3 regions of the Nocardiopsis sp. iso_186 genome follow, and region 2 is predicted to be linked to each of the others. Evidence: predicted binding sites of a transcription regulator. Region 2 holds the regulator's gene; each other region holds the start of a gene.
What was found. Region 2 encodes LexA, which represses DNA repair genes until DNA is damaged. Its sites were predicted from a motif close to TCGAACANNTGTTCGA; they were not measured.

Region 1: a site for LexA is predicted at 3,494-3,509, ahead of recA (recombinase RecA). Genes of this name have one in related genera too.
Region 3: a site for LexA is predicted at 4,915-4,930, ahead of AC0VYP_RS16470 (SAV_6107 family HEPN domain-containing protein). Genes of this name have one in related genera too.

What each region holds. Positions count from the first base shown of each region.
Region 1 is NZ_CM149670.1:4,122,383-4,128,758, reverse strand. It holds gene AC0VYP_RS18150 (extracellular solute-binding protein) at 1-1,159, opposite strand, end outside; gene AC0VYP_RS18145 (ROK family transcriptional regulator) at 1,438-2,655, shown strand; gene AC0VYP_RS18140 (GNAT family N-acetyltransferase) at 2,700-3,191, opposite strand; gene AC0VYP_RS18135 (DUF3046 domain-containing protein) at 3,258-3,452, shown strand; gene recA (recombinase RecA) at 3,699-4,871, shown strand; gene recX (recombination regulator RecX) at 4,864-5,430, shown strand; gene rny (ribonuclease Y) at 5,631-6,376, shown strand, end outside.
Region 2 is NZ_CM149670.1:1,443,354-1,449,729, reverse strand. It holds gene AC0VYP_RS06565 (vitamin B12-dependent ribonucleotide reductase) at 1-1,466, opposite strand, end outside; gene nrdR (transcriptional regulator NrdR) at 1,588-2,049, opposite strand; gene AC0VYP_RS06555 (LysM peptidoglycan-binding domain-containing protein) at 2,418-2,708, opposite strand; gene lexA (transcriptional repressor LexA) at 3,292-4,059, shown strand; gene AC0VYP_RS06545 (alpha/beta hydrolase family protein) at 4,173-5,249, shown strand; gene AC0VYP_RS06540 (hypothetical protein) at 5,360-6,355, opposite strand.
Region 3 is NZ_CM149670.1:3,749,251-3,755,626, forward strand. It holds gene AC0VYP_RS16450 (dihydroorotase) at 243-1,538, opposite strand; gene AC0VYP_RS16455 (aspartate carbamoyltransferase catalytic subunit) at 1,556-2,482, opposite strand; gene pyrR (bifunctional pyr operon transcriptional regulator/uracil phosphoribosyltransferase PyrR) at 2,479-3,108, opposite strand; gene bldD (transcriptional regulator BldD) at 3,644-4,138, shown strand; gene AC0VYP_RS16470 (SAV_6107 family HEPN domain-containing protein) at 4,332-4,784, opposite strand; gene AC0VYP_RS16475 (YbaK/EbsC family protein) at 5,016-5,507, shown strand; gene AC0VYP_RS16480 (GNAT family N-acetyltransferase) at 5,536-6,135, shown strand; gene metF (methylenetetrahydrofolate reductase [NAD(P)H]) at 6,062-6,376, opposite strand, start outside.

The DNA of each region.
Region 1 (6,376 bases), 2.7 Mb from region 2:
GGGTGGCCGGGAAGAACTGGGTGCTCTGCATCTGCTCCGCGCCGGCCTTCTTGAGGGGGTCGGAGGTGTACTTGTCCTGGGTGAGGAGCTCGGGGTAGGCCGGGAAGAAGCCCGCGGTCTCGGCGAACTTGTCGCCCCACTCCTTGCCGGCGAGCAGCTGGAGCAGTTCGGTCGCGGCTTCGGGGTTCTCCGTGGTGCTCCACACCGAGAGGTTGGAGCCGCCCGCGAAGGCCGGAGCGGGACCGTCGGCTCCGGGCAGCACCGTGGTGTCGATGTTGTCCAGGACGGCCGGGTCCTCGGCCACGCCCTCCCAGGCGCCGCGCGCCCAGCTGCCGTCGATGTACATGCCGAGGTTGCCGTTGGCCATGTCGTTGAGGCAGCCGTCGTTCTCGTTGGCACCAAGGGCACTCGACGGGGAGACGGTGTCGTCGGCGCTGAGCCCGGCGTAGAACTCGATCGCTTCCTTGGCGGCCGGGTCGGTCAGTTTCGCTTCCCACTGGTCACCGTTTTGCACCGCGATCTCACCGCCGTTGCCCCAGATGAAGCTGGCGATACCGTTGGTGAAGTCGGTCGGCGCGCAGAAGCCGGGGACGTCGTGCTCCTTGTTGATCTTCTCCGCGACGTCGGTGAGCTCGTCCCAGGTCGTGGGGGCCTCGACGCCGAGGTCGCGCAGCCAGTCGGAGCGGTAGTAGAGGGTGCGCACCCCGGAATACCAGGGGATGCCGTAGGTGGCGCCGTCGTAGGCCGCGAACTCCAGGGCGTTCTGGTCGAGGTCCGCGGCCTCGTCCCAGCCGTTGACCGCCTCGGTGATGTCAACCAGCGCGCCCTGGGACGCCCAGTTGGCGCCCTGGTCGTTGCCGATCTCGATGACGTCGGGGCTGTCACCGCCGGCCAGCGCGTTGGTCAGGGTGGTCTGCACGTCCGGCCAGGCGATGAACTCGACGTTGATCCCGCTATCGGGGTAGGACTCCTGCCAGGCTCCTTCTGCCTCGTCGAAGTACTCGACGATGGTGGGCTGGGAGTCGCCCATGATCCAGACGGTCAGTTCCGCGGGTACCTCACCGTCGCCGGTGGACTCGCCGCCGCCTCCGCCACAGGCGGAGGCGAGAAGGAGGAGCGACGAGGTCGCCGCGACCTTAGCGAATGCGAATTTCTTCACTTTGAATCTCCCTTTCACGAGTCGCCTCGCGTGCGGCGAGCCTCGGAAGATGAGGCCCCCGAAAAACATCTCGGTCGGCTACGAACGCTGTGCGGGCTTCGTCGTCGGTGCGGGGGTGTGCTGGGATAGCACTGTGTGTTCGGTCCATCCCAATCGGCTTTCGCCGGTCCGCCCGGAGAGAAATAGAAAGGGCGGTATTGGGAATGTGACCTTTCGTGAGACGACCGCTAAACTAACAGGAAACTTTCCTAATAAATAGAGATGGGGGAGTTACGGTTATGTCTCGACGCCCGGGGACTCCGAGGCTGTTGCGACAGCTCAACGACCGAGCGGCCCTGGAGTTGCTGTTGTCGTCCGGACCGCTCACGCGGACCCAGCTCGGCGAGGCCACCGGCCTGTCCAAAGTGACCGCCTCGCAGCTCCTCTCCCGCCTGGAGGAGCGCGAACTCGTGCACGTGATCGGGGCCCAGGCCGGGGGGCGCGGCCCCAACGCCGCACTGTACGCAGTGGTGCCCTCAAGCGCCTATGTGGCCGCTCTCGACGTCGGCCCGCATCAGGTCGCCGCAGCCATTGCCGATGTCACCGGCCGAATCGTCTCCCAGGTCACCGTCGATCCCACCGAATCCGACGATCCGGTCGCCCTCGTCCACACCGCGGTCATGCGCCTGGTGGAGACCTCCGGTGTTCCGCTGAGCCGGCTCACCGCCTGCGTCATCGGCACCCCGGGAGTGGTCAACCCGCGTACCGGCGACATGCGCTTCTCCTTCGAGTTGGGTTCCTGGCACGAAGGAGTCCTCGACGCGCTGCGCACCGATCTCAAGCGCTCGGTCGCCATCGAGAACGACGTGAACCTCGCGGCATTGGCGGAGCACGCCGAAGGGGCGGCACGGGGAATCCCCGACTTCGTCCTCATGTGGCTCGACAGCTCCGGCGGCGTGGGCATGTCCATCATGCTCGGCGACCGCATCCACCGGGGACGCTCGGGCGGGGCGGGGGAGATCGGTTACCTGCCCGTTCCCGGGGCCCCGCTCCCCGACGACATCGGGCTGCCCGGCGGCTACGAGTCGCTGCGCACCGCCTACGGCAAGCCCTCGCTCGCGCACGGTTTCCAGTCGCTCGTCGGTTCCAGGGAAGTCCTGGAACTGGCGGCCCGGCACGGCCTCGCCGCCGGCACGGTCACCGAGGCGGTGCGCCTGGCGCGGGCGGACCCGGGGAGCAAGGGGCTGTTCCTGGAGGAGCTCGCCGAACGTATCGCGCGTGGGGTTACCGCGGTCTGCGTCGTCCTCGACCCGGGGCTGGTGGTTCTGGGGGGCGACGTCCCACTTGTCGGAGGAGACGACCTCGCGGCGCGAGTGGCCGAGGCGGCCGGGCGTATCGGTCCCAACACCGCAGAGGTCCGGGTGAGCCAGGTGGGGGGGAACCCGGTTCTGCGCGGGGCGATCCTGGCGGCGTTGAAGAAGGCGCGGGAAGAGATGTTCGCCTCCACCGTGGGGTAGTCGAGGCCGCCACCGGGCCCGGAGGCCCAGGGTCCGGTGGTGTCTCAAGCGGTGAGGAGCCGGCGCATCGCGATTCGGCGGGCCACGGCGATTCCGGCCGCTTCCTCGGCCAGCCAGTGGACGGCGAGCTCGGGGCCCCAGGAGTCACGGGGAAACTCGGTGAAGCCGTTCCGGGCGTACCAGGGGGCGTTCCAGGCAAGATCGCCGAAGGTGGTCAAGGTGATCGCGCGGTGCCCCTGGGCGCGGGCCTTCGCGCAGGCCGCTGTCAGCAGGGCGGTCCCGATGCCGCGTCGGCCCAGTGTCGGATGTACCGCGATCTGCTCCAGGTGCGCGTTCCCGTCCAACTCGGTCAGCGCGGCCAGGCCTGCCGCTGGGCGGCCGGCCACCAAAACCAGTGGGCAGTGCGCCAACATGGGCCGCGGATCGTCCGGCGGCAGTTCCAGCCCGGCCCGGGCGAACAGGCCGTCGGCGGCCAGGCTCACCTCGACCAGTCGGTCGAGGTCGGTGTCCTCCATCGGTCGCACCGTGTAGTCCATCGGACCAGTCTGCCCTGCGAAGCGGTCGGTGTGACAGTCCGACGCGGTGGGCCGATACTGGTGTCGATGAGACTCTCCCATTTCTGGCAGCGGATGCACGAGCAGTTCGGCGAGTCCTATGCCGACAGTCTGGCCAGCGACTACGTTATCGAGGCCCTGGGGTCGCGGACCGTGCGTGCCGCGCTCGACGACGGTATGGGCGCCAAGGAGGTGTGGCGGGCGGTGTGCGACACCTTCGACGTCCCCGCCGCCGCGCGCTGAGGTCGCCCGATTCGACACTCCGGCACGCCTAGAGCCAAAAATCGAACAGAGGTTCGGGTACAGTGATGGTGTATCCGGGACGGGAGCGGCGTCGCCTGCTCCCTGGGGCACTCAGTGCCGGGCCCGGGTGGACGGTTGCGCCGTGACCGTCCACAGGAGACGCGCGGGTGGCGCGAAATGTCGTCGCCTCCGCGTAGCGTCGTCTCCATCATGAAAAAGAAAGCATCGACCCAACAGGGGTTTGCCGTGGCAGCTGCCGATCGAGACAAAGCTCTTGAAACCGCACTCGCTCAGATCGAGCGCCAGTTCGGCAAGGGCTCCATCATGCGCTTGGGCGATGATGAGCGACCGCCGATCGAGTCCATCCCCACCGGGGCGATCGCACTGGACGTCGCGCTCGGAATCGGAGGGATTCCGCGCGGCCGCATCGTGGAGGTATACGGTCCCGAGTCGTCGGGAAAGACGACCGTCGCCCTGCACGCCGTCGCCAGCGCGCAGCGTCTGGGCGGGATCGCGGCCTTCGTCAACGCCGAGCACGCGCTCGACCCCGTGTACGCCAAGAAGATCGGTGTGAACACCGACGACCTCCTCCTGTCCCAGCCCGACACCGGCGAGCAGGCGCTGGAGATCGTGGACATGCTGATCCGCTCCGGCGCGGTGTCCATCATCGTCATCGACTCCGTGGCCGCGCTCGTGCCCCGTGCGGAAATCGAGGGTGAGATGGGGGACAGCCACGTCGGTCTTCAGGCCCGGCTGATGTCGCAGGCACTGCGCAAGATCGCCGGTGCCCTGCACCAGACCAACACCACCGCCATCTTCATCAACCAGCTTCGGGAGAAGGTCGGCGTGATGTTCGGCTCTCCCGAGACCACCTCCGGCGGCCGGGCGTTGAAGTTCTACTCTTCGGTCCGCCTGGACGTGCGCCGCATCGAGACCCTCAAGGACGGTACCGACGCGGTCGGCAACCGCACCAGGGTCAAGGTGGTCAAGAACAAGGTCGCTCCGCCCTTCAAGCAGGCCGAGTTCGACATCCTCTACGGCGTAGGGGTCTCCCGCGAGGGCGGCCTGATCGACCTCGGGGTCGAGAACGGCATCGTGCGCAAGTCCGGTGCCTGGTACACCTACGAAGGCACTCAGCTCGGTCAGGGCAAGGAGAACGCGCGCAACTTCCTGCGCGAGAACGCCGACATGTCCAACGAGATCGAGAAGCGGATCAAGGAGAAGCTGGGCGTGCCCACCGGCGGCGACGACAGCGCAACCAGCGAGCCCGTCAAGGACGCCGCGGCCAAGGACGCCGCACCGACACCGCCCAAGCGGGCCGTGAAGAAGCCGGCCGCCGAAGCCAAGGCCGCGTCTCCTTCGGTGCCTGTTGCGGCAGGGGCGGCCGAGGCCGCCAAACCGACTTCCGCGGATGCCTGACCCGCGACCGGACGACGTGGACTCCGAGGCTCCTCCGGCCGCGTCCGCGCGGCCGGAGGAGGACCCCGAAACCAAGGCGCGGGCGATCTGCCTCCGTCTGCTCACCCTGGCGCCACGCACCAGATCGCAACTGGCCCAGGCGCTGCGACGTCGCGAGATCCCGGATGAGGCAGCCGAGGCTGTCCTGAGCCGTTTCAACGAGGCCGGGATCATCGACGACGCCGCTTTTGCAGCTGCCTGGGTGGACTCCCGGCACACCGGCAGGGGACTGGCCCGCCGTGCGCTTGCTGCTGAACTGCGCCAGCGCGGGGTCGATGAGGAAACGGTGCGCGACGCGGTCGAGGAACTCACCCCAGAACAGGAGGAGACAGCCGCCAGAAGCCTCGTGCGCCGCAAGCTCTCCGCCACCCGGGGCAAGGCACCCGAGGTGCGCACCCGCAGGCTCATGGGGATGCTCGCGCGCAAGGGCTATCCGGCAGGACTCGCCTACCGGGTGATCCGTGCCGAACTCGACGCCGAGGGCTACGACATCGACCTTCCCGAGCCCGATCTCGACTGATCGGTCCGTCTCCGTTCCGACCGATCGGCGTCCGATTCGCTTCAACAGGCCCCCAACCTCACAGCGGCCGATGAGTTAGCCGGCTCGCCCCACGGGTAGCTCTAAATCCAACGAAGCACGTACCGCCCGATGGCTTTGTCAGCCGGTCGTACGGCGAACCAGGAGCGGCAGACGGACGCGACGCGGTTTGGGGTGGGGCCATGGACGGTGCAGACGGGTTGTTGAGCGCGATCGTCACGGTTCTCCTCCTGGGAGTGGCGACCGGCGGATTCCTCCTTTCCAAGCGCATCGGGCGTCACCAGGCACGCGCCCTCCTCGAACAGGCGAACACGGATGCGGAGCAGATCCGCAGCAGAGCCGTCGCCGAGCAGGCTGAGGAACGGGCGCTCCTGGACAGCAGACGTAGCGACCTTGAGCACCGTGAACAGCGCATGACCGAGCGCGAGCGCCGCATCGACGAGGAAGCGAATCGACTCTTCGCAGTCCGGGACAAAGGAGACGAGCGTGCAGCACTGCTGGAGCAGCGCGCGGCGGAGCTGGACCGGATGGAGGAAGAGCGGCTGGCGATCCTGGAGGCGACGGCTGCGCTGAGCGCGGACGACGCCAAGGCAGCCTTGGTCGCTGAGGTGCGCAACCAGGCCAAACGCGAGGCGGTGCTGATCGCGCGTGCTATCGAACAGGATGCGCGCAAGAACGGCGAGGCACGCGCTCGCAAGGTCATCACCCTGGCCATCCAACGTCTGGCCAGCCAGCAGACCAGTGAGTCGGTCGTCTCGGCGGTGCATCTGCCCACCGACGACATGAAAGGGCGGATCATCGGCCGGGAAGGCCGCAACATCCGTGCTTTCGAGGCTGTCACCGGGGTCAACCTGATCATCGACGACACGCCCGGGGTGGTGTTGCTGTCGTGTTTCGATCCGGTGCGGCGGGAGGTCGGCCGGCTCAC
Region 2 (6,376 bases):
CTGTAACCGTCGTAGGGGCCGACCGACTCGGCGAGCTCGGCGCTGCGACGGTAGGCGGTCGCGGTCATGAGCGAGGTGATCGAGGCTGCGACGGACCGGCCGCCGTCGGAGTCGTAGGCGTGGCCGGTCGCCATTAGCAGGGCGCCGAGGTTGGCGTAACCGACCCCCAACTGGCGAAAGGCCCGGGTGGTGGCGCCGATCTTCTCAGTGGGGAAATCGGCGAAGGCGATGGAGATGTCCATCGCGGTGACGACCAGCTCGACGAGTCGCTCGAACCGCTCGACGTCGAAGGCGCCGTCGCCCTTCAGCAGCTTCATCAGGTTGACCGAGGCCAGATTGCACGAGGAGTTGTCCAGGTGGACGTACTCCGAGCACGGGTTGCTCGCGCTGATCCGCCCGGCCGCGGGCGAAGTGTGCCAGTCGTTGATGGTGCCGTCGTACTGGATCCCCGGGTCGGCGCACTCCCAGGCGGCCCGAGCCATCGTGCGGAACAATCCCCCGGCGTCCACGGTCGCGACGACCTCTCCGGTCAGTCGGGAGGTGAGCCCGAAGTCCGAACCGGTCCCGACCGCACGCATGAAGGCGTCGGAGACGCGTACCGAGTTGTTGGCGTTCTGGTACTGGACGCTGATGAGGTCGGCACCGCCGAGGTTGACGTCGAACCCCGCGTCGCGCAGAGCGCGGATCTTGTGCTCCTCGTGCGCCTTCGCCCGCACGAACTCCTCGATATCGGGATGGTCCACGTCCAGCACGACCATCTTGGCCGCGCGACGTGTGGCCCCACCGGACTTGATCGTTCCTGCCGAGGCGTCGGCCCCGCGCATGAAGGAGACGGGGCCGGAAGCGGTTCCGCCGGAGGAGAGCAGTTCTCGACTGGAACGGATACGGGAGAGGTTGACCCCGGCGCCGGACCCGCCCTTGAAGATGACCCCCTCTTCCTTGTACCAGTCGAGGATCGACTCCATGGTGTCGTCAACGGCCAGAATGAAGCACGCCGAGACCTGCTGGGCGGAGCCGGTCCCGACGTTGAACCAGACCGGGGAGTTGAAACTGAACAGCTGGTGGACCAGGGCGTACTTGAGCTCGTGGTCGAAGATCTCGGCGTCCTCGTCGGTGGCGAAGTAGCCGTGGCTGCGCCCGGTCGCGGTATAGACACCGACCACCCGGTCCACGAGGTGCTTGAGGCTCCACTCGCGCTCGGGAGCACCGACGGTCCCGCGGAAGTACTTGGTGGTGACGATCTGGGCGGCGTTCATCGACCAGGCGGCCGGGAACTCCACGCCGCGCTGCTCGAAGTTGACCGTGCCGTCGCGCCAGTTGGTCATGACGACGTCGCGGCGCTCCCATTCGAGCTCTGCGTAGGGATGGACGTCGGGCGAGGTGAAGACCCTCCGTATCCGCAGCCCCGCACCGGAACGGTTTTCGCCCCTGTTGTTCTTGTCCTCCGTGTTCACCGTCCCGGTCATGGCACGCCCCCCTCAGCTCGGCCGCATCCGGTCGCCGCCGCTCGACAGGCCGCGTACCCGGTGGGACGCGACTCGTTGCGGCACCAACGGCTCTCCGGTCTGCCACTGGGTGCAGGAGCGGTCATTCCACTGACGCGACCCGGTCCGCTCGCAGGCCGGCGATCTCGTTCTCGAAATCTTCAAGGGACTCGAAGCTGCGGTAGACCGAGGCGAACCTCAGGTAGGCGACCTCGTCGAGCTCGCGCAGCGGCCCCAGGATGGACAGCCCGACCTCGTGGGCGGGCACTTCGGCCGCGCCTCGCCCGCGAACGGCCTCTTCCACGCGTTGACCGAGGATCGCGAGAGCGTCCTCGGTGACGGGACGCCCCTGGCAGGCCCTGCGCACACCGGCGATGATCTTGGTGCGCGAGAACGCCTCGGTGACCCCGGAGCGCTTGGCGACCATCAGGAGAACCGTCTCCTGGGTGGTGAAGCGGCGCTCACAGATCGGACAGGATCGGCGACGGCGGATAGCCGCCCCGTCCTCGGCCGAACGGCTGTCGATCACCCTGGTGTCAGGGTGCCGGCAGAACGGACAGTGCATGCCCGCTCGCCTCCCTTCGGCTTATTCGTCTTGTGGTCGTCGCACGACCGCACGCCGCCCCCCTTTCGGGCGATGCGGCGACTGTGTGCCGTGCACGACTGCCGGAGACCGTGCCCCCCGGACTCATTAGATACCCACTAAAGCACAAGCTATTGGGCAACTTGTGCAAAGCAAGTACTAGATGTTGTGGTCAAAACTTACGACTGGTGCCAGATCGACGCAAGTCGCCACAACCCGCGGGGAACGCGATCGACACACCGCCCACAATCAGGCACCACGACCGAGGCCCCGACATGGAGAAGCGGACCCCCAAAGCACGCAGCTTCGCGGGGCCCGCCTGGACCGTGTGCACCCTGGGGCGGACGCGGTCAGGAAACGGAGGGGAGCACGAGCTCCTGGCCGGGCTCCAGCGCGGAGCCGGAAAGACCGTTGAGGTCAACGATGTCCTGGACGGTGCGGCGCGGGTCCTCGAAAGGACGTACCCGTTGGGCGATGTCCCAAAGAGTGTCGCCTTCGCCGACGACGACCGTCGAGGACTCGGCGAGGCCGAAGAGGCTTTCGGTGGAGGCTCCGGCACTGGAGGCCCCCAGGGCGACAGCTGCGAGAACGGTGAAGGCGAAAGCGGTGGCCGCCACCGAACCGGCCGCGGAGACCAGCACCAGACGGCCTCGGCGGGTCAGCCGCGGGGAGCCGGAAGGACGCGGTGCGGAGCGAGCCGCTTTTCTTCGCGGAGGTGGTGTAAACGACCCGAGGTCGGGAAGATTAGAGAAAACCGGGGGGGCCGCGATCGCGGTAGCGCCGCTCTCACCGTTCACAAACTCTCCTCGCCATTCCGGAATCACCCGGGACCAGTCACATGCGTCCGGGCCGGGCTGATCCTGTACCGCATGTGCACCGTGCACGCACCGGGGGGAGCGGGCGGGTGCCCCTGACCTGCCGACGAGCACGGCATGACCAGGGCGGGGGACGGACGGTAGGACGGGTCCGGACATGACCTTTCCCTTCGAACATCTGTTCGCTGGAACCGATATTCGAGTACTACCGCATCCGAGGGATTTTTTCAGCACCATCTCGAACGTTTGTTTGATATTGCCTTGAGCAGAGACTAACGTTGGACATGTTTCGCCGCTGTATACCGATGATGAGCGCTTGTCACACCATCGCGATACACCTTGTGAAACAGCACCGACGCAAGCACCGAAAGCCCCACACCGAGAACACCGACCGCCGAGGAGGCCGGACGTGCCGGAGGAGAACAACGGAACGCAGGAACCTCACGTGAGAGGGAAGGCCGTTTCCGCACTCCGGTCCGCCCAAACGGGAAGCGACACCATGCGGGCCCCCGTGAAGGAACCGGCCGAGGCACCGAAACTTACCGCTCGCCAGCAGAGTGTTCTGAACGTCATTCACCGCTACGTGCGACAACGCGGTTACCCGCCGTCCATCCGAGAGATCGGTGATGCAGTGGGACTGTCCAGCCCCTCCAGTGTCGCGCACCAACTGAAGGTGTTGCAACGCAAGGGCTACCTTCATCGCGATCAAAATCGCCCACGGGCGGTCGAAATTCGCATTCCCGGCCAGCCGCCAGTCCGTTCGTGGGACGAACTCGACCACGAACGGGACACAACTGAGACCCGGGCGACCAATGTCCCGGTCGTCGGACGTATCGCCGCGGGCGGGCCGATCCTGGCCGAGGAAGCGGTCGAGGACATCCTGACCCTGCCCCGGCAACTCGTCGGCGAGGGCAAGCTCTTCATGCTGACCGTGGTCGGCGATTCGATGATCGACGCCGCCATTACCGATGGTGACCTGGTCGTTGTCCGCCAACAACCGGAAGCGAGCAACGGCGACATCGTTGCCGCTCTACTTGGCGACGAGGCCACGGTGAAGACGTTCAAACGCGACGACGACCACATCTGGCTCCTTCCCCGCAACGACGACTACGAGCCGATCAACGGCGACGAGGCCACCATCCTCGGCAAGGTCGTCGCGGTCTTGCGCAAGGTGTAACGACTTCGCCTCGGTTTAGCACGGGCCCGTGATCAATCCGATCGCGGGCCCGTTTCTGCTTCGCTGCGCGACCGGGTGCCAGTCCCCGCCATAGCTCCCAATACGGTAGGAACATGCCCTCTGCCCCCCGCCCGCCGTTCGCTCGCGCACTCGGTTCCTTTGCCGTGTGCGGCTCTCTCGTCCTGACCGCGGCATGCACATCGCCCCCGGACACCGTTGGATCGGACGAGCACGAGATCGCAGCGACCGAACGCGAGGTCGAGTTCAGCAGCGGCCCGGACACGCTGTTCGGGACGTTCGCTGTTCCTGATGACACCACCGGCCCCGTCCCTGCGGCTCTCATCATCTCCGGCAGCGGCCCCACCGACCGCGACGGCAACAACCCGGGACGGCCGGACGCCGATACCAATCGCAACTTCGCGGCGGCGCTGGCCGATGCCGGAGTGGCCTCGCTTCGCTACGACAAGCTGGGTTCCGGTACGACCGGCATGGCCAGCCGTACCGAAGGCGCCCAGGTCAACCTGGGCGTCTTCGACCAAGAGGTCACGGACGCCTACGCCGAGCTGACTGCGCAACCCGAGGTCAACCCGGAGCGACTGATCGTGCTCGGTCACAGCGAGGGCAGCCTGTTCGCCCTGCGGGCCCCGGAACTGACCGAGCCCGCCCCCGCCGCGCTGATCCTGGCCGCTCCGGTAGGAGCGCGCTATCTCGACGTCATGGACCGGCAACTGACCGAACAGCTTCGACTGGCCGAGAGCCAGGGCATGGCGGGCACCGACGTGGACCAGATGCTGAGCGATACCCGGTACGCCATCGCGCGCGTCCGTGCAGGCGAGGAGGTCAACCTCGACCGGGGCACGGCGCTGGACTCGATCTTCTACCCCGGTGTCGAGCCGTTCCTCCAGGAGATCGACCGGTTGGACCCGACAGAACTGGCCGCCGCCCTCCCCTCCTCGACCCCGACGCTGGTGCTGTGGGGGACCGCCGACAGCCAGGTCGAAGGCTCGGAGGTGGACCGTCTGACGGAGGCTCTCACCAACGTCGAGCGGGTCAACATTCCCGCCACCGACCACATCTTCCGCGAGTACGGCACCGAACCGGGCGACCCTGTCCTGGACTCCCACCGGACCTTCGCCCCCGAGGTCGGCGAGGCGATCGAGGGCTTTCTCGCCCGTCATTCCCGCCCTTAGCGCGTCCTCCTGCCGACCAGGCAGCGGCCCCGGACAAGGCGGTGCCCCGGCGCATCGACAAGGTCGGAGCACCGGGGCACGATTCGTCCCTCACCGCCGGAGCCGTCGGCTCAGCGGTAGTCGCCCTCCTCGATGGCCGTCATCGCGGCACGGGCGAGTTCGTCGGCTGAAGCGACGGCGTCGGCCTCGGGAATGGAGTCCTCGGCGCTGGTGAAGGAGTCATAGCAGGTGGCCAGCGAGACATTGCTGACGTAGGCCGCCACGCATCCCAGCTTTTTATCGGTGTCGTACCAGCTGACAGCCCCATCGCCCAGCCCCGGGACGTCAGTGGTGGGATAGTCCTCGGCGTAAAGGGCCAAGTCGTCCGCTGCCCACTGGTCTGCACTGGTCAAGCCCTCGTCGTCGTTGCGCATGACCATCGCCCACACGTAGCCGGAACGCTCGAAGCTGCTGGGGCTGGTCTGCCACACGCAGGTGCGCCCCTCCCACCAGTCCTCTCCCTCTGTGTCGCTGGCCTCGTCCGTCTGGTTCTGGAGGTCGGGGACGATCTCCTCCAGTTGCGGCCCCTCGAAGACCTCGCACCCGGGAAGCTGACTGAAATAGGTCGCTTCAGGGGTGCCTGTGCCGGAATCGGACGGCCCCGAGGAGGAGTCGCTGGCGGACAGTCCGACCACGACCACCACGACGAGTCCGATCACCAGCAGCAGGACAACGACCGCCCCGATGATCCCTCCGATCAGACAGCCGTTGCTCTTGGCGGGAGGCGGCGGCTGGAACCCTCCGCCATAACCGGGCTGACCGCCGTACGGCATCTGGCCGTAGGGCTGCTGGGGATGACCGTATGCTCCACCGGGACCGGGGGAGCCGGGCGGCGGATAACCACCGGACCCGTACGACTGCTCTCCGTAGGGCTGCTGGGGATGACCGTAGGCCCCGCCGGGACCGGGGGAGCCGGGCGGCGGATAACCACCGGACCCGTACGACTGTTCCCCGTAGGGCTGCTGGGGATGACCGTAGGCCCCGCCGGGGCCTTCAGGGGGGCCTCCTCCCTCCCCGTGGGGCTGCTGTTCATACGGTTGCTGGGGACCACTGGGAGGCTGAGCCATGAGACGTCCTCACTGGCAGAT
Region 3 (6,376 bases), 2.3 Mb from region 2:
CTCGCTGCGTCAGGCTCACTCCGCCGCCCCCGAACACAAGGATCGCGGGTACCTGCATGGTTTTCTTCTCCTCCGTAGGACGGCCGTGCGCCGCCTGGTCGTTCACCGCTCCTCGCTCGCTACGCCACCGGCGAGAGAAGCGCTACGCGCAACCGCCACCGACGACTCCGCTCGCTGCGTCAGGCTCACTCCGCCGCCCCCGAACACAAGGATCGCGGGTACCTGTGCCTGGCTGCTTGTTGTCACTGGACCTTCCCATCGAGGACCGTCGGGATACCGCGCAGGAACGTCGCTGCGACCCGACCGGGCAACCGCATGCCCCGGTAGGGGGTGTTCGCGCTTTTGGAGACCATGGACGCGGCGTCAACCACGCGTTCCGCAGCGGTGTCGTAGAGCGTGATGTTGGCGGGTTCGCCGATCACGAGCGGGCGGCCGTGACCGGCCAGTCGGCCGATGCGTGCCGGGATCGCCGACATTCGCTCAGCCACCCCCGCCCAATCCAGAAGCCCGGTGTCAACCATCGCGTGCTGCACGACCGAGAGTGCGGTCTCCAAGCCGATCATTCCCATTGCGGCGTTGGCCCACTCCGTCTCCTTGGCCTCGACCGGGTGCGGGGCGTGGTCGGTGGCAACGCAGTCGATGGTGCCGTCGGCCAGCGCCTCACGCAGCGCCTGGACGTCCTCGGCGGTGCGCAGAGGCGGGTTGACCTTGTAGATCGGATCGTAGCTCTCGGCGAGCTCGTCGGTGAGCAAGAGGTGGTGCGGGGTGACCTCTGCGGTCACGTCGCAACCGCGGCTCTTGGCCCAGCGGATGATCTGCACGGACCCCTTGGTGGAGACGTGGCAGATGTGCAGGCGGGAGCCGACGTGTTCGGCGAGCAGGCAGTCGCGGGCGATGATCGCCTCTTCGGCCACCGCCGGCCACCCGCCCAGTCCGAGACGGTCCGAGACCTCGCCCTCGTTCATCTGGGCGTGCTCGGTGAGGCGGGGCTCCTGGGCGTGTTGGGCGACGACACCGTCGAATGCCTTGACGTACTCCAGGGCGCGGCGCATCAGCAGCGCGTCGGAGACGCACATACCGTCGTCGGAGAACATACGGACCCTGGCCGCGGAGTCGGCCATCGCACCGAGTTCGGCCAACCGCTCGCCTCCCAGGCCCTTGGTCACCGCGCCGATGGGCTGCACGTCGCAGTACCCGGCCTCACGGCCGAGCCGCCAGACCTGCTCGACGACTCCGGCGGTGTCGGCGACGGGGTCGGTGTTGGCCATCGTGCACACGGCGGTGAACCCGCCCATGGCAGCGGCGCGGGAACCACTGGCGACGGTCTCCGCGTCCTCGCGACCGGGCTCGCGCAGGTGGACGTGGATGTCCACCAGCCCGGGCAGGGCGACGAGGCCGGCGGCCTCGACGATCTCGGCGCCCTCAGCGGACAGGTCGGGGCCGAGGTCGGCAATGATCCCGTCGCGCACGAGGATGTCGGCGGGCTCCCCGCCGAGGACGCGGGCGCCCCTGATCAGGTAGGTCGTGGTCTGGCTCATGTCTGTTCTCGTCTCCCCTAGTTCCCGATGCCGGACTCGGACCCGCCGAGCAGCAGGTAAAGAACGGCCATACGCACGCTGACACCGTTGGTGACCTGCTCCACGATGGTGGAGCGGGGCGAGTCGGCGACCTCCGCGGAGATCTCCATCCCGCGGATCATCGGCCCCGGGTGCATGACCACGGCGTGCTCGGGCAACTGGGCGAAACGGTCACCGTCGAGGCCATAGCGCCGGGTGTACTCGCGCGCGGAGGGGAAGAACGCGTCGTTCATCCGCTCGGCCTGGACCCGCAGCATCATGACGACGTCGCTCTTGGGCAGGACCTCGTCGAGGTCGTAGGAGACCTCGCAGGGCCAGCCGGCGACCGAAACCGGCAGGAGGGTGGGCGGGGCCACCAGCGTGACGTGGGCGCCGAGGGTGCGCAGCAGCAGCACGTTGGAGCGGGCGACCCTGCTGTGCAGGATGTCGCCGACGATGGCCACGCGCAGGCCGTCGAGGCGTCCCATGCGCTCACGCATCGTGTAGGCGTCCAGCAGCGCCTGGGTGGGGTGTTCGTGGGTACCGTCGCCGGCGTTGAGGACGGCACCGTCCACCCAGTTGGACAGTCTCCGTGCCGCGCCGGAGGCGCCGTGCCGGATGACCACGCCGTCGGCGCCCATCGCCTGCAGGGTGAGCGCGGTGTCCTTGAGGCTCTCGCCCTTGGAGACGCTGGAACCCTTGGCGGAGAAATTGATGACGTCGGCCGACATGCGCTTGGCCGCGGCTTCGAAGGAGATACGGGTTCGGGTGGAGTCCTCGTAGAAGAGGTTGACCACCGTTCGGCCACGCAGGGTAGGCAGCTTCTTCACCGAGCGTCCGCCGACCTGGGCGAGCTCTTTGGCGGTGTCAAGGACCAGGGTTGCTTCGTCGAGGCTGAGGTCGCCGGCGGAGAGCAGGTGTCTCATCGGTTGTCGCCCTCCGCGTGGGTGCTCTGCACGGTGGTGTCGCCGGCGTGGCCGGCACGGCGTTTGGCCGGACCGATGAGCACCGCGTCGCGCCCGTCGATCTCCTTCAGCAGCACGGTGACGCTCTCGCGCACGGAAGTGGGGAGGTTCTTGCCCACGTAGTCGGCGCGGATGGGCAGTTCACGATGGCCGCGGTCCACCAGGGTGGCCAACTGGACGGCGCGGGGCCGCCCGAGGTCGCCCAGAGCGTCCAGGGCCGCGCGCACGGTGCGGCCGGAGAACAGGACGTCGTCGACGAGGACGACGGTGCGGCCGTCGATGCCCTCCGGGGGAATCTCGGTGCGGCCGAGTGCACGGGCCGGTGCCAGGCGCAGGTCGTCGCGGTACATGGTGATGTCGAGGGAGCCCCAGGGGACCGGGCGGTCCTCGACACGTTCGATGCGCTCGGCGAGACGCTGGGCGAGCGGGACTCCACCGCTGGGAATGCCCAGCAGGGTGACGTCGGCCCCGCCCTTGGTGCGCTCCAGCACCTCGTGGGCGATCCGGGTCAGCGCCCGGTCGATCTCGGGGCCTTCGAGGACGGCTCTGGATTCATCGCCATCATCAGCATGTTTTTGGGCATGCATGAGATGACCTCCTTCCCTGCCTCACAGAACAGGTCGTTAAAGGACGTCGGACGGCCATCACGCTATCAGCGCGGCCCCCGGCGACCGGGGGAGGCCTGGGACGCAAGGACCGGGGGCTGACAAAAATATGACACTCATCACTAGACTGGATCTTGATTTCCAACGCGCACAACTGGAGGGGACGGGGACGATTGGAGGTGGCCACCTGGACCTCCGTCCCGGAAAGCCTTGTGCGGACAGGCTTTCGATCAATGATCCGGAACCGATGTGTCCTATTTCAGTGAGGTATGAGAGACCTCTCACTTACGCACAGTTTGGACACTTAATCGTCGCGTTTTCACCCAACGGCTTGACCTGGCGACCGGACCGCCTTACCGTCACTGTCCGTAACCATTCTGGGGGGCACGGTCGCGCGACGTCCGTACGAAACCGCACACAAGCGGCTTAACGGGCCTAGCGCGATGACCGAACGAACTCGCTCGCCGAGTCCGCTGCCCGCACCAGCCACCTTCACGGCCGGGGAGCACTGAAGAAGATGCCATCCGAATACGCAAAGTCTCTGGGCGCGCGATTGCGCGCCATCCGCACCCAGCAGGGCTTGTCCCTGCACGGGGTCGAGGAGAAGTCGCACGGGCGGTGGAAGGCCGTCGTGGTCGGTTCCTACGAGCGCGGCGACCGCGCCGTTACCGTGCAGAAGCTGGCCGAGCTGGCTGACTTCTACGGTGTGCCGATGTCGGAGCTGCTCCCGGGCGGGGCCGCGCCGTCGCCGCTGGCCCCGACGCCCAAGCTGGTCATCGACCTGGAGCGCATGCAGCAACTGCCCCAGGACAAGGCCGGGCCGCTCGCCCGCTACGTCGCCACCATCCAGAGCCAGCGGGGCGACTACAACGGACGCGTGCTGTCCATCCGCCAGGAGGACCTGCGCTCGCTGGCCGTGATCTACGACCGCTCGCCGGGCGACCTCACCGAGGAGCTCATCAACTGGGGCGTGCTCGACCCCGAGGCCCGCCGCGCGGTGGACGCCTTCTAGAGTCCTCCGGGCGACGCGTCGCCCGGCAACGGCTTCTTCTTCACCTGTGGCCGCGCCCCTCCCAGCAAGGCGCGGCCCCCGGGCGCGCGTTTTGCACGCCCGCTTCCCCTCGTCCCCAGGGGAAACAACGGATCCATGACAGCGGTGGCCGCCATCAACGGCCGCCGCTGTGCTGTCGGGACGCTGCGTCAACCTACCCCGTGCGGCGCAGCGGGCCGCACCCCAACAGGGACTCCACCACCGCCAGGAAGGCGCGGGCGTCGTTCAACAGGACATCCGCCTGCTCCGCGGTGACCGCGGGCCCCAGGCCGGCCTCGGCAGCCGCCCTCTTGGCCGCACCGGCGGCGAAGTACAGCGCCCACTCGTGGAGCTCGGGTGCTGCTGCGGGCAGCAACTCCCACGCACTGCGCGGGCCGCGTGCCCGTCCCTGCTTGGCCCCGGGATCAGCACGCTGGGCCAATACGGCGGCGGCGGTGCGCAGCGCGGCGAGATGAGCGTTGACATAGCGCAGGGCCGGGGTCGGGGCGTCCGCGGATTCGGTGAGATAGCCGCGCGCGGAGTCCAGGGCGGTCCCCACCCCGGGGACGAGCGTCCTGCGCGGTCGTCGCGCGACGTCGGAGACAGAGAAAATCGCCGGTTGGGACATTGGCGTCACCTCCAGAGGTGGCTGCCTCCTGGACGCGGTGCGGGCAAGGGGCTTGTCCACCCCCGCCCGAGCGCACGCGCCGCGGGCCGCCACGGGGGCAGCGACACGAGGGGAAACACGGCAGCCTGGGCCGAACAGCAGTTCGATCTAGTATTCATTGAACACGCTCGAACAGGCGTTCGTCAACGGTCGGCCCACCTTTCGAGGCCACCAGGACCTAGGATCGCCCCCATGCACCGTAATGCACGAAAAGTCGCCGACCTTCTCACGGACAAGGGCGCCCCCGGCCAGGTGCGGGAACTTCCCGAATCCGCCCGAACAGCGGCGGCCGCCGCAGCGCAATTGGACTGCGAGGTCGGCGCGATCGCCAACAGCCTGGTCTTCTCCGCACTGGACGCGGACGGCGAGCCCTCCCCCGTACTCGTACTGACCAGCGGCGCGCACCGGGTGGACACCGCCAAGGTCTCCGCCCTGATCGGCGGGCACCGGGTGGAACGTGCGACTCCGGATTTCGTACGCACCCATACCGGACAGCCGATCGGCGGGGTCGCACCCCTGGGCCACCCGGCACCGGTACGCACCCTCGTGGACGAATGGCTGGCCAAGTACGACGTGGTGTGGGCCGCGGCCGGACACCCGCACACGGTCTTTCCCACCTCGTTCGACGAACTGGTCCGTCTCACCGGCGGGGACCCCGCCGACATCGGCCAAGATCAGGGCTGATCACGAGGCCAGCCCCTAGGGTGTCGATGTGGAAACCGAAATCGAGATGTGGGAGCTGGCCGGGCCGGCGTTCGTCAACGCGGTCCCCGCGTTGATGGAGATCTACTATGCGGCCATGTCTCCGCCGCCCGACCAGTTGTCCGGGCGCCAGGCGATCATGCGCCAGCATGCCGACTATCCCCGCTTCCATTCGGTCACCGCGGTGACCGGCCGGGGAGAGGCGGTCGGCTTCGCCTACGGCTTCCACGGTGCGCCAGGACAGTGGTGGCACGACGTGGTCAGCGCCGAACTCGGCGGCTCCGACCCCGCTGGCGCCCGCCATTGGCTCGGGGACTCCTTTGAGGTCGCGGAGGTCCACGTCCTGCCGGCCTGGCAGGGCCGCGGCGTGGGCCGGGCCGTACTGCACCGGCTCACCTCCGGGCGCCGAGAGCGCACCGCGGTGTTGTCCACGCACACCGGACCCACCCCCGCCAGAGGGCTGTACTCCTCGTTCGGATTCACCGACGTGCTGGCGGAGTTCTACTTCCCGGGCAGTCCGGGACGCGCTTTCGCGATCATGGCTGCGCCGCTGCCGCTACCACTGCCGGGCGGCGGACCGGGACGAGTCGCTGGTAGATCTCGCGAGTAGCCGTGGACTGGTTGAAGGTGATGAAGTGGATCCCGGGGGCTCCCTCGTCCAACAACCGCTCGCACAAGCGCGTGGCGTGCTCGACGCCCAGCGCGCGCACGGCTTCGGGGTCGTCTGCCACCCGGGCGAACTCCTCGGCCAACCGCGTCGGGAACGGCGCGCCGGAGAGCTGCTCGGAGCGCGCGATGGTGGCGTACTTCGTGACGGGCATGATCTCGGGGATGATCGGCACGTCGCATCC